One region of the Heyndrickxia sp. FW510-T9 genome, then DNA from elsewhere that is predicted to be linked to it. Evidence: riboswitches for the same ligand, from Rfam matches in the RefSeq annotation. Region 1 holds a riboswitch; each other region holds the start of a gene.
The links. Region 1 has a riboswitch for cyclic di-GMP ahead of AC3WJF_RS05705 (anti-repressor SinI family protein). Riboswitches for the same ligand answer to the same signal wherever they lie in the genome.

Region 1 (4,284 bases):
GTTTTGCGAACTAATAGTATTTTTCGCTAAAATAGAGAAAATAAAGCGAAAGGAAAAATAAAATGAAAAAAAATAGACTAGGAACTTCTGATTTATATATTTCTGCGCTTGGATTAGGATGTATGTCACTAGGGACTAACGAAAAATATGCAAAAGAAATGATAGACGCCGCGCTAGAGGAAGGCATCAATTATTTTGATACTGCTGATTTGTATGATTTTGGGGTAAATGAGGAGATTGTTGGGAAATCATTAAAGCATGTTCGCGATAAGGTGATTTTAGCTACAAAAGTAGGAAATCGCCCGAATAAAGATCATTCAGGATGGAGCTGGGATCCTTCGAAAAAGTATATAAAGGAAGCTGTAAAAGAAAGCCTAAGAAGGTTACAAACCGATTATATTGATTTATATCAATTGCACGGTGGTATGATTGAAGATAATATTGATGAAACAATTGAAGCATTTGAAGAGTTAAAATCGGAAGGAATTATTCGATTTTATGGCATTTCCTCTATCCGTCCCAATGTTATTCGTGAGTATGCGAAAAATTCTTCCATTGTCAGTATTATGATGCAATACAGTCTTCTGGACAGACGACCGGAGGAATTGTTTCCATTTCTTGCGGACCACGAAATAAGCGTAGTAACAAGAGGCCCGCTCGCTAAAGGCTTATTAAGTGAGAAGTGGCTGAATAAACTTTCCGACAAAGGGTATTTAGATTACTCTAATCAAGAACTTCGAGAATCGCTAACTAGCATACAAGAAAAATTAGTCTCTAACAAAAGGTCCATAACTGACTTAGCTGTACAATTTAACTTAGCAAATGAAGTAGTCACATCGGTTATTGCAGGAGCAAGTTCAATTGAACAAATAAAGAAAAACGCACAAGCGGTAAATTCCAATCCTTTAACCACAGAGGAAAGAAAGATACTCCTTACTTTGACGAAGGATACTACTTATCAAGAACACCGTTAAGTTTTGGAATTAACCTTTTTTGTGAACAAAATAGATAGATGGTCGATATGCTTGAACAAGCCTTAGATTACGAATAACAGCGAAGTGAGAGCATTTCGTCCAACAGCTATATATTCTGCCTATGATGTGTAACTCATTATCATTTAATTTAAAAAGTTTTCAACAATTTCTTAATCTTTTTTACAAAATGTTCGTCTTTTTTCATATTAAGTGTAAGATAAAAGAAGCGATAAAATTCCTTTCAGAATGCTTTTTGATATATTTCGACAAAATAGTTTAAATTATCTAAATATTCACCTTTTTCACATTCCACTTTAAAAGTTTTTTCATTATTTCGACATCGACATTTTTTTCGAGAATCGCGTTTTTATTTTCTGTATACTCAAAAATGTAGACAAAAAGTAGTGGATAAATAGAATGGGGAATTATCAGAAAAGGGCAAACTTATTGAAAAATAAGGACGCAAAGTCACAGGTCTAAAGTTAATACGATGACGGCTGGGCTACCTGAAATACATCGTATTTTAGGAGGTTAAAATGGAAAAGAAATTAGATGTTAATTCAAAAAAACTGGATCAAGAATGGGTTGATTTAATTTTAGCGGCACTAGATATGGGAATTACTGTGCAAGAAATAAAAGACTTCTTTGATAAAAAGTCAACTGAATTAGAAGTAATGTAAAAATCTTTGCTCTACCATTCTATCATACATATTTTATTTTACTTCTTGATATCGATATTTCAATTCTTATAATTTTTTTACAAAACCGTTCTAAATATGGAACCACGATTTCGTTATATGCTATAATAAAGCGAAGGATGTTGACATAATTATGATTGGACAACGCATAAAGAATTTTAGATTACAAAAGCAATTATCATTATCAGAGCTTGCTGAAAGGGCGGGTATCGCAAAATCATATCTTAGCTCCATCGAAAGAAACATTCAATCCAATCCATCAGTTCAATTTCTCGAAAAGGTATCGGCAGTTCTAGGTGTTTCTGTTAATTCTTTACTTCATGATGAAGGTGAAGAAGGAACAGACAATATTGAATTAGATTCTGAATGGGAAAAACTAGTACTAGATGCGATGAAATCAGGGGTTTCAAAAACTGAATTTCGTGAGTTTCTAGAATTTAACAAATGGAAAATAAATAATAAATAAAGCGTTCAATGATTAATCCCACTTGAACGCTTTTTTGTTTTTCTTATTTAAACTTCTTCCAATCCATTGGATTTTCGTTTAATAATTCTGCAAATGATTTATTCTTCTCTCTTTTTCTTCTTTCTTCTTTCTTACGTTCTTCCTCTTGAAGTTTTTGATTGTCTTCTTCCAGTTCTAGTTCAGCTTGAGCTTGTTTTAGCTTTAATAAAATTTCATTATTTAATGTATCTTGTAAGGTTAGCAACTCATTCGGTTTTTCTTTTTTTCGATGATGTTTTTGCGGTTTATTTGATTTTGCCATTGTATTTTCTCCTTTATAAAAGGCTCTTTTTTTAAACTTGGCTGCTTTTGTAAAGTAAATCTTATATGCTCTTCATTCTCTATAAGAATAGGTATCCTTTTTAAGAAAAGATGCCCCGAAACTAATTCTAAGTTAGGATTTAAAATAAATTACGAACGTTAAAATCGGGTTTTGGATTTTAACAATTTATACGAAAACTGGCCTATTAAAATAAAAAATGAAGAAGGAGAGTCAGGTTTTTTCACCTACTCTCCATTCATTTTACTACAGTCCGTTAATAAGCATCTACTTTTACATCCTCTGGAACGATTAAAGATGGTTCTGTTGAAGAAAGTATCTCTTCTACCGTGTACCCTGTTGCCACTTCTCTTAAAACAAGTCCTTCCGATGATACATCGATTACTGCTCGGTCCGTAATAATTCGATTCACAACCCCCTTACCTGTTAAAGGAAGACTGCAATTCTTTAAAATTTTCGATTCACCATTTTTATTCACATGGTCCATTATTACTATAATTTTTTTGGCACCATGAACTAAATCCATGGCTCCGCCCATTCCCTTGATCATCTTCCCTGGAATCATCCAATTCGCCAAATCACCTGACTCCGATACTTCCATGCCACCCAATATCGCTACATTTATGTGCCCACCGCGAATCATGGCAAAAGATTCCGCACTATCAAAATAGGCGGATCCCGGTATAGCTGTAACGGTTTCTTTTCCTGCATTGATTAAATCAGCGTCGATTTCATCCTCTGTTGGATACGGACCAATACCGAGTAAGCCATTTTCCGATTGTAAAACAACTTGTTTATTTTCTGATATATAATTGGCGACTAAAGTAGGCATACCAATCCCTAGATTTACATAATGCCCATCTTCAATTTCCTTCTCCGCTCTTCTAGCAATCTTTTCACGTACTGAACCTTTATCTGCAGACATACTTCTCTCTCCCTTCCCCGGTGTTTATTTGCTGATTGTTCTTCTTTCAATCCGTTTTTCTTGATTTCCTTGTATGATTCGCTGTACATATATACTCGGAGTATGAATGAAATTTGCATCCAATTCACCAATTTCATAGAGATCCTCTACCTCTGCTATTGTAATCTTTCCCGCAGCAGCAATCATTGGATTAAAATTTCGTGCTGTTTTGTTGTATACTAAATTCCCCATTTTGTCGCCTTTCCAAGCACGAACGAGACTAAAATCTGCCGTCAAGGCTTCCTCAAGAACATACTCTTTACCATTAAGGATGCGAGTCTCTTTTCCTTCTGCAATCGGTGTTCCCACACCAGCAGGAGTATAAAATGCAGGGATTCCTGCTCCACCTGCACGAATTTTTTCGGCTAAGGTGCCTTGTGGTGTTAATTCTACTTCCAATTCCCCAGCTAATACTTGGCGTTCAAATTCTTTATTTTCACCAACATATGAACCTATCATTTTCTTTATTTGTTTATTTTGTAAAAGTGGCCCTAGCCCCCAATCGTCTACTCCACAGTTATTGGAAATAACCGTTAAATCCTTTACACCTTTTTCGACGAGTGCAAGAATTAAATTTTCTGGAATACCGCAAAGTCCAAATCCACCAACCATTAATGTCGCGCCATCATGAATATCTGCAACCGCTTCTTGGAAGGATGTATATACTTGTTTCAAATTTTCTCTCTCCCTTCTATTCTACTAAGCTAATTCAACAATTGTTGCTACCCCTTGTCCTCCGCCAATGCAAAGTGTAGCAAGCCCATTTTTTGCTTGTCTTCTTTGCATTTCATGAATAAGTGTTACTAGAATTCTTGCCCCACTTGCTCCAATTGGATGACCAAGCGCAATCGCCCCGCCATTTA
Region 2 (4,284 bases), on a different contig from region 1:
TAACTGGTACGAAAACAGCCCTATGCAAAGATTTCTGTCCATTCATTTCTTTTAGATAACATTTTTCTAGCAATCTCTTGTGCACCTTCTAAGCTATGGCTAGTAGCCCATCCGCATTGTACTTCATTACATGCAGGAACTTCGGTTGCTGTAAGGACATCATTCAATGTTTTTTCAAGTATTTCTAGAACTGCTTCGTAATCATCATGATTGATGACCGATAAATAGAATCCAGTTTGGCAACCCATTGGGCTGATATCCACAATTTTATCGGTATGATTACGGCTAAATTCTGCCATCATATGCTCTAAAGAATGCAATGCAGGCATTTCCATATGCTCTTTATTTGGCTGGCAAAAACGGATGTCATATTTGTGAATAACATCTCCGTTCACCCCTTCTTTCACTCCAGCCAGACGTACAAATGGTGCTTTTACCTTTGTATGATCTAAATTAAAGCTTTCTACATTCATTTTCTTTTCAGTTGTCATGAGTTATTTCTCCCTTCTTTTTTGCATCGATTAACCAAACAAATGGATTTAATTTTGTAAAAGAGACCTCAAATCCGTATTTATCAAATATATGCTGTAAAACAGGAATGGTTGTATAGTATTCCCGTTGTAAATCTTCTGCAAGTCTATGAAAATTCCTCTTCAAAGAGTCGTTTATTTTTTCTTGTTTTGCTTCTTCTGTTGGAAAAATCGTATCCGCAAAAACAACCTTTCCGTTCTCTTTTAATATTTTGCTATATTTTTGGATAGCTAAATCCTTTTCCTCATCTGTTAAGTGATGAAAAGCATATGTGCTCACTATGGTATCTATAGCTGCTTCTATTTGCGGAAATTCAAGAAAATCTCCATCTAAAATAGTGATGTTTTTCATTTTTTGTTTTGCAATAGCTCGCATCCCTTCAGATGGCTCAATTCCAAATACATTCAGTCCTTTATTATTTAAAATAGCAGTTAAATTCCCAGTACCTACTCCAAACTCCAATACATTTCCAAAAGAATTTTCGGCTACTGTGGAAAGGATTTTATCGTAATCTATAAAAACTTCTTCATACTCGGGATCATTGCCAGTAACAGTTTGGTCATAAGAATGGGACCATTCATTAAAAAGCTCATTGAATTCTCTACCCAATTCAATTCCCTCATTTCCTATAAATTAACTCAGAATTAACTTTAGCATGATTTTAACTAAAGAGCAATTAAGAATAATTGGCAAGATACTTGGAGAATATGAGACCGATTCCTTTTCTTTTTTTCTTATATATATTACATTAATGATGAGGTGGTATTAATGACAATATTAAATGAAATTCTATCGTACAATAAGGAATTTGTTGAAAACAAAATGTATGAAGGATATACAACCACAAAGTTCCCTGACAAAAGATTAGTCATCCTAACATGTATGGATGCAAGATTAGTGGAGCTGTTACACAAGGCAACAAATACGAAAAACGGAGATGTGAAAGTGGTAAAAAACGCAGGAGCGATTCTTACCCATCCGTTTGGAAGTATTATGCGTAGTCTGCTTATCGCAGTATATGAGCTGCAGGCGGATGAGATTATGGTTATTGGTCATTATGGCTGCGGAATGAGTGGCTTAGATGGTGAGCATGTGATTGGTAGTATGAAACAAAGAGGAATATCAGAGGACACATTTAAAACACTTGAATATTCAGGAATTGATTTACATCAATGGCTTCAGGGCTTTGAAAATGTACAAGATAGTGTCCTACATAGTGTGAATATGATAAAGAATCATCCTTTATTGGCTGAAGGAGTTCCTGTTCATGGACTAGTTATCGATCCAGAGACAGGAAGGATAGATGTTGTTTCAAATGGATATGAATAAAGAAAATACCCCTGCATTCGCGGGGTTTTTTCTATTTACGTCTAATCCACTCTTTATTTTCGTTAATCCCATGTAATATATATTGAAGGTAATTAGTGGTATCTGAATTACGGCTTTTAATAATTTGCAGCATCTCTAAAAGTTCAAGAATTTGTCTTCTTGGAATATTGCAAAGAATATAATCAACGATTTGATCTCCTGGTAATTCAATCTCCTTTTTTTGATTCGCCAAAAACGTCAAGGAATTTGCTGGAAAAATATACGAATTTAATTGTTGTTTTATTTGATTATAGCTATATCTATCTGACTTATGATTTACTTCGATTAACATTTTCTTATAAATCCTTCTTTCTATATACAATTTTCCATGGCAAGAAAAAAATAATTGTAGGCACCAAAGTCATATGAACTTTGAAGTTTAAAATGGTAATTTTTGTCATTAGAGCTTCAGCTTAATGATTAGGAAAGGTGTGACGAGAAGCTAGGGGAACGGGTGATGACTTTTCGGTGAAGGGAGCCAAATAGCTGCTTACTTACTATAGAAAGGCTATTCCTTATAATAATATAACCAATATTGAATAGTAGGTTATTAAAGTTGTGCAACCCGGCGATCATCATTCTTATGAACCTAAGACCCGTAGCTTTGCGTCCCAATCTTTCGAAAGGTTTGCCAATATTAGTTTCTTTATATTCATTACAATATCACTATTTTATTACTCATATCAACAATTTTTAACAATAAATGATAGAGTTCGATAATTAAAGTAAACTTTCAAAACTATTTATATATTATATTATTTGTTATAATTTTTATTATTTATCATTTTTAAGGAGCTGATTCATTGCTACATCATTTAACTGCATTTCTGTATTTTGTTGCAAGTGAGATAAAAATACAGAAATGAGAGGGATAATAGATGATTTATGAATTACCGTTTCAAGATTTTAATAAGATGAATAGCTTATTTAAAAAACTTGAACTCCACCCAGTCATTAACGGTGTAATTAGTGGAACAAACCGTGGGAGAATTTTTGTGAATAATCTCGAAAAACCAACCACTGTATTAGTGTGGGCTATTAATGAGATGTTTTACTTAGCGGGCGACAGTCAAAATTCTTCCTTTCTTGATTCCTTGGAAAAATATATTATTGATGAAATTACCCCAAAAGCGCTGCAGATTGGTGAAGAGTATTTCAATTTGGAGCTAATTCCACATTTCAGCTGGGAAGCAGCTTTACGAAATATTTTTCGCAAAATTACAGTGCAGCAAGGAGAGCGTGTTCCTTTTAAGTTTCATAAGGATCGTTTTGAGTTGCTTCAAATGAAGAAAGTAGCACCTTTTGGATATGAAATTGCAAAAATAGATGAGACTATTTTACAAAAAGATTTGTCTCACATTATCCAAAACGAGATTCTTAAGTTTTGGAAAACGTTGGATTCATTTTTGGAAAACGGAATTGGCTATTGTGTTCTAAAAGACGAAGAAGTGATAGGAACATGTATTTCAGTATTTGTCGGTGGGAATGAATATGAGATTGGCATTAATACGTATAGTACGGAGCATCGTGGCAAGGGACTTGCAACATTAATGGCAACATCGTTCATCGAAGAATGCTTAGCTTTAGGAGGTAACCCTCACTGGACAACGGAAGTTTTTCGGAAGGATTCAATTGCCATTGCGGAAAAATTAGGCTTCGAAAAGCTAGACCATTATCCCGTATATTTTTTTCCATTGAAATGATAAAAAGACAAGGTGCGAACCTTGTCTTTTTACTCAACTATAATTTTAATAAAGGTAGATAGGGACTCTTGCGGTTTAATATAAACTAATTCTTCTTTTTGATTAAACTCAGAAGTTTTTGCCATCCAAGGCTCGATACAGACAAATTCCTTTCCTTGTTCAGTCCAACAAACTACATATTTAAATTCATCACCATATTCTAATGAAATCCTCTTATTTGCTTCCTTAAGTTTAAATTCTATTTCATTTTTCGTAGCGTCCAAAAGCATCAAGGATTCTTTTTTATCCGATAAATCAATTGTTCCTGTGAAAGCTTTTTCTTGATTATCGTTGTAGTCCAAATATTTTTTTGCATCAGAGCTTAATGTTAACGTTTTTTGAGACGTTTTGAAATATGGATGAAAGCCTGCATAAAATGGCATGTCTACACTGGAAAGATTTTTATACTCTTGTTCTATGATAAGTATATTCTCTTCTAAGATATATTTATAAATGACCTCAAAATCAAATGGATAAGATTTTCTCGTTTCCTCATTACTTTTTAAGCTTAAAGTAATGGATAATTCTCCTTCAGTGTTGGTTTTCACAATTTTCCACGGCAAATTTCTAGCAAATCCGTGATTTTTCATTTCATAAAGCCTGCCATGTAATTCATACTCGCCATTTTGCAATTGTCCACTTA
Region 3 (4,284 bases), on a different contig from region 1:
TGTAATATAAGACTTACTATAAATCAAATAATTCTTTTTCTGCGGGATGACCCTCCTATCCTTTAAGGAATAAACCGATAAATGGCCCCACTGTCCTGATCCGGGAGATATATACATATAACCATCTGGATCAAAAGCCAAATCAAATGGATCGGTATCTATATCAATCATTTGTATGGTAGAAAAATCTTTTAGATCAACCTCCGCAACTACACCGGAATAAGGTCCAGAATTATATCTATTATGGCTCTCTTTAACTTGTGTCACATATAACTTATTTTTATAAATCTCTAGTCTTTCAGCTGCATATGGCAAAATCAATTTTTTAGTTACACCCGTCTCATAATTGACGGAATAAATAGTTTTACTACCAAGCTTGGTCATATATACCACTGGCTTATTGGGATCCAAAGCCGTATCGCTTGGTACAAATCCGATTTCAACCGGGTTAGACTCCGCATATACTTTTCCATGCTTAAATGAAGAAAAGATTCCAGAGCTCAAACTCAGTATCAATACTAAAGAAAAAATAAATGCTTTTTTCAATACTCTTCCCCCTTAAAAAAATCTCCAGAACACGGAAATAATCTCTATAATTAATATTTTATACGTTTGAACTAGATTAATATATCATTTTACTGGATTGGATTATATTTATTTTTTAGGTAAATGCACCAAAAAATCAGTTTGCAAATAGATATGTAAATGTGGGAAGTGAATTACAATATTTCATCTGTATGATCGGATTCCATCAGACGCTTATGTTAAAAATTATTAATGGAATACATTAAGCTTTAAAATGGTGCTAAACAAGATAAAAGCCATCAATTTGAATACTTATATCTTGTATAATTCCTATTTAAGCGAATAAGACGTTCGGTGTGATTTTTTACCTATTTCGTGCAGTTTGTACTTTGTTTCGTGCAGTTTATCTAATTTTCTGTACAGATTGAACCGCCGTTTCGTGCGGTTCATTTAATATTTCGTGCAGATGAAACGGATTTACGCAGGTTCATCCACCGGCTGCTTGTTTCCTTGTTTTGAAACCGTAGAACCGTCCCTCCGTTTCATTTCCCTTTTTCTTTATGCCAAATAGAAATCGTAATACGTTGATTCGTTTGATGACGAAATGATAGCAAAGCATGATAATGATAAAGGCGACTGGAACAAGGAAAATTAGCTTAATCGGTACTGGCCAAGATAAGTCACGGATGAAAAAACCAAGCAACAAAATAACCGGTTGATGTAAAATATAAAATGGCATGGAAGCCTCACTTCCGTACTTCAAAAATCGATTCGTATTTGATAAGTATTTGTCTGCTAAATAAAAGATACATAATATCCAACTCCAGCAATTAATGATACGAATTGCATAGAATATATAATCCTGAACAGAGTCTTGTTGCGGCATTCCTTTTAAATACCAAGAGATAAAAACCAAAGAGGTTAAAAGTGCCAAACTAAAGTGTATTTTAATGGTTGATTTAATAACCGTTTTAAAGGATACACTGGAAAAAAAGTAATAACCATACAGAAAGATAATGAAATAAAATACGATATCCCATCCACCTAAGTTAACTGTCTTTATAATTCCAGATGCAAAGAGAATAATGGGAAGTAGAAACAGGTGGAGAATTCCAAATTTATTCCTTCCAGATACCTTTCTAAATAGCGGCAATGCAATAATAGAGAAGACTATTAGTACAAGTAAATACCATAAATGCAAACCGAAGAATGCGAAATTTCCTGTACCTCCAATATCCAAGTACACACCATCAAAAAAATGAGGAAAAAAGCTAAAAAATGAACCGTGAAACTGGTGGTGAGATACACGTTCCATATAGACTTGCGGTGGCGTTAGGACAAACACCCCAAATACAAGCGGTACAAATAACCGAATCATTCGCTCCTTAAGAAACTCAGTATTTTTCCTTTTTTTCAAGGCATAAGAAACACCTATCCCTGATACTGCAAAAAATATCGGCATCATCCATGCGCCAACAAATAAAGAGAAAGCTAAAATCCCACTAGCATTTAACACATTATTTTTCACATGCCATGGAAATGGATTAAAAAACATGGAGCAATGGTAAAGAAATACTCCAAGGGTAGCTAACACACGAATCCAATCTAAATCATATTGCCTTCTTAATGAAACATTGTCCATATCCCTCTATCACCTTTCGAAAATTCGAACTATTAAATATACTTTCACTATCAAATAATACTCTATTAATTTTAAAAAGGGAATATTCCTTCAATGTTCATACATCGCTATGATTTGACTATATGTGTATGCAAAAAAAAATAGAGCCTTAGGCTCAAAGATCAACATTCCTATGTATTTTTCCACATGTTATGCATGTATGTGTGTAATAGCTGTACCTATGTTTTCGACGCAAAAAGCAGATAATGGATTTAAACTTCAAATTGAACAACCCCTCAATAATTGAATAAATCCGGCAGTCCAGCCATCATAGGGTTCCCTTAGACCTGAGACTTTGCGTCCCTACTTTTCAATAGGTTTGCCTTTATCAGAATTTTTTTATTTTGTTATAAAATTGTATCATTTCTAACAAAAAGCATAAAGCATAAGATTTCTTCATTTTACGACATAATTAGAATCAATTGAGACATGTTCAAAAATTCTTTGAGTGCCAGGCACCCAAAGACTTGCACCCAGATTTTAGCATCAACATTACCATCCAGTGGTCAGCAATTTGATAATCATAGGACCTAGGATAACAATAAACAAGGATGGAAAGATGAATATTACCATTGGAAATAACATTTTAACCGGAGCCTTCATTGCCTGTTCTCTAGCAGCTTCCCTCCTTTGTTCACGAATTCTAGTTGTTAAATTTTTGAGTACCTTTGCCATTCCCACTCCTAAATGGTCAGCCTGAATGAGAGAAGCCAAGACACTTTGTAGGGGTTCTGAAGGAACTCTTCTACGCAATTCGTAAAAAGCTTCACGCCTTGTCTTTCCTAGTTTCATATCTTCCAATGTAATGAGAAATTCTTCCGATAACGGGCCTTTTCCCTTGTGGCACACCGTTGTGATTGCCGCATCCAGACTGTTACCGGCTTCAATAAGTAGATTGACGGTGTCAAAAAAGTCGGGCATATCCACATTGATTTGTTTAATGCGCTTGCTCTTTTTTTTACTTAAAAAGAAGAGTGGATACCGGTAGCCAAGAAAGCAAATTGCAAATGCCAGCAACACAAGCATACTTTTCTCATCCACCATTGGAGAAAGGAGAAGTATCGTAAATAGAAATCCTCCTATACTTAGCAATAGTTGAAATAGCCGAAAATCAGCACTAGAAAACTTAGAAGAGAAGCCTGCTTCGCGAATGAGTAACTCCAGTTTTTTACGTTTGGTGGAAGAAGTTTTTTTATTTATTAATTCCGTTCCATTCAGCCAATAAGTTTGTAGTACCGTTGACCGCTTTCGTTGCTTTTTTTTAAACAAAGGTTCTTTCTCAATCCCTTGAGTTTCTTTCAGAGTAAAGTAACTATCAACCTTCTTTTGAAAGGAAATGCTCCTGCCGAAAAGGAAAAATAATATTCCAGCGGATAAACACATGAAAAAAATTACAGAAAAAATAATAAAAATGATGGATAACATGTTTTACACCTCTATTTTGATAATCTTTTGAATCAACACCCAGCCAAACATGACTGACAGAACAGAAAAAATCATCAACATGATCCCTAGTGGATGATGAAACATTGGTGCAAAATAATCGTGATTTATGAAGTAGAGATATCCCCCAATTCCTATCGGTAGAAAGGTAATGACCAAAGAGGATAATTTTCCTTGTGCTGTTAATGTCTTTAGCTCTCCAAGAATACTGACTCTTCCCCGAATCGTATCTTCCAGTGTTTCTAACAGCTCAGACAAGTTACCGCCGCTTTTTCTTTGAGCCATAATGGCTTGTAGCGCAACCTCCAGTTCCTTATTAGGTAAACGTAGTATAAGATCCTCAAATACCTTTTCCATCTGTATTCCTAAACCTACTTCCCGAACGACACGTTCGAATTCCGGCCCTATAGGATCAGGCATTTCCTTTCCTACTAGTTGCATTGCTTGTAAAAAACTAAACCCTGACCGCATTGAATTAGACATCATGCCAAGAGTATCAATAATTTGCTGTGGGAGATTATTTAACCTTTTTTTACGTTTATATGAAAGATAAAAAGTAGGTATCACAAAACCGACAATAGCAAAAGGTAAAATCAAGTACCATGAAAATCGAAAAAGAATGACTATCAACACTA

Region 2: another riboswitch for cyclic di-GMP. It lies ahead of AC3WJF_RS08780 (hypothetical protein); the one in region 1 lies ahead of AC3WJF_RS05705 (anti-repressor SinI family protein).
Region 3: another riboswitch for cyclic di-GMP. It lies ahead of AC3WJF_RS07950 (acyltransferase family protein); the one in region 1 lies ahead of AC3WJF_RS05705 (anti-repressor SinI family protein).

What each region holds. Positions count from the first base shown of each region.
Region 1 is NZ_JBYSWK010000007.1:72,590-76,873, reverse strand. Features, by position in the region: gene AC3WJF_RS05710 (aldo/keto reductase) at 63-974, shown strand; cyclic di-GMP riboswitch class I at 1,402-1,484, shown strand; gene AC3WJF_RS05705 (anti-repressor SinI family protein) at 1,511-1,654, shown strand; gene AC3WJF_RS05700 (helix-turn-helix domain-containing protein) at 1,806-2,138, shown strand; gene AC3WJF_RS05695 (YqkE family protein) at 2,182-2,439, opposite strand; gene AC3WJF_RS05690 (CoA transferase subunit B) at 2,714-3,382, opposite strand; gene AC3WJF_RS05685 (CoA transferase subunit A) at 3,407-4,096, opposite strand; gene AC3WJF_RS05680 (acetyl-CoA C-acetyltransferase) at 4,121-4,284, opposite strand, start outside.
Region 2 is NZ_JBYSWK010000012.1:99,646-103,929, forward strand. Features, by position in the region: gene AC3WJF_RS08765 (S-ribosylhomocysteine lyase) at 21-491, opposite strand; gene AC3WJF_RS08770 (class I SAM-dependent DNA methyltransferase) at 481-1,140, opposite strand; gene AC3WJF_RS08775 (beta-class carbonic anhydrase) at 1,300-1,860, shown strand; gene AC3WJF_RS08780 (hypothetical protein) at 1,892-2,191, opposite strand; cyclic di-GMP riboswitch class I at 2,456-2,542, opposite strand; gene AC3WJF_RS08785 (GNAT family N-acetyltransferase) at 2,778-3,602, shown strand; gene AC3WJF_RS08790 (aldose epimerase family protein) at 3,632-4,284, opposite strand, start outside.
Region 3 is NZ_JBYSWK010000011.1:20,508-24,791, forward strand. Features, by position in the region: gene AC3WJF_RS07945 (YncE family protein) at 1-546, opposite strand, end outside; gene AC3WJF_RS07950 (acyltransferase family protein) at 1,013-2,167, opposite strand; cyclic di-GMP riboswitch class I at 2,459-2,540, opposite strand; gene AC3WJF_RS07955 (type II secretion system F family protein) at 2,699-3,475, opposite strand; gene AC3WJF_RS07960 (type II secretion system F family protein) at 3,635-4,284, opposite strand, start outside.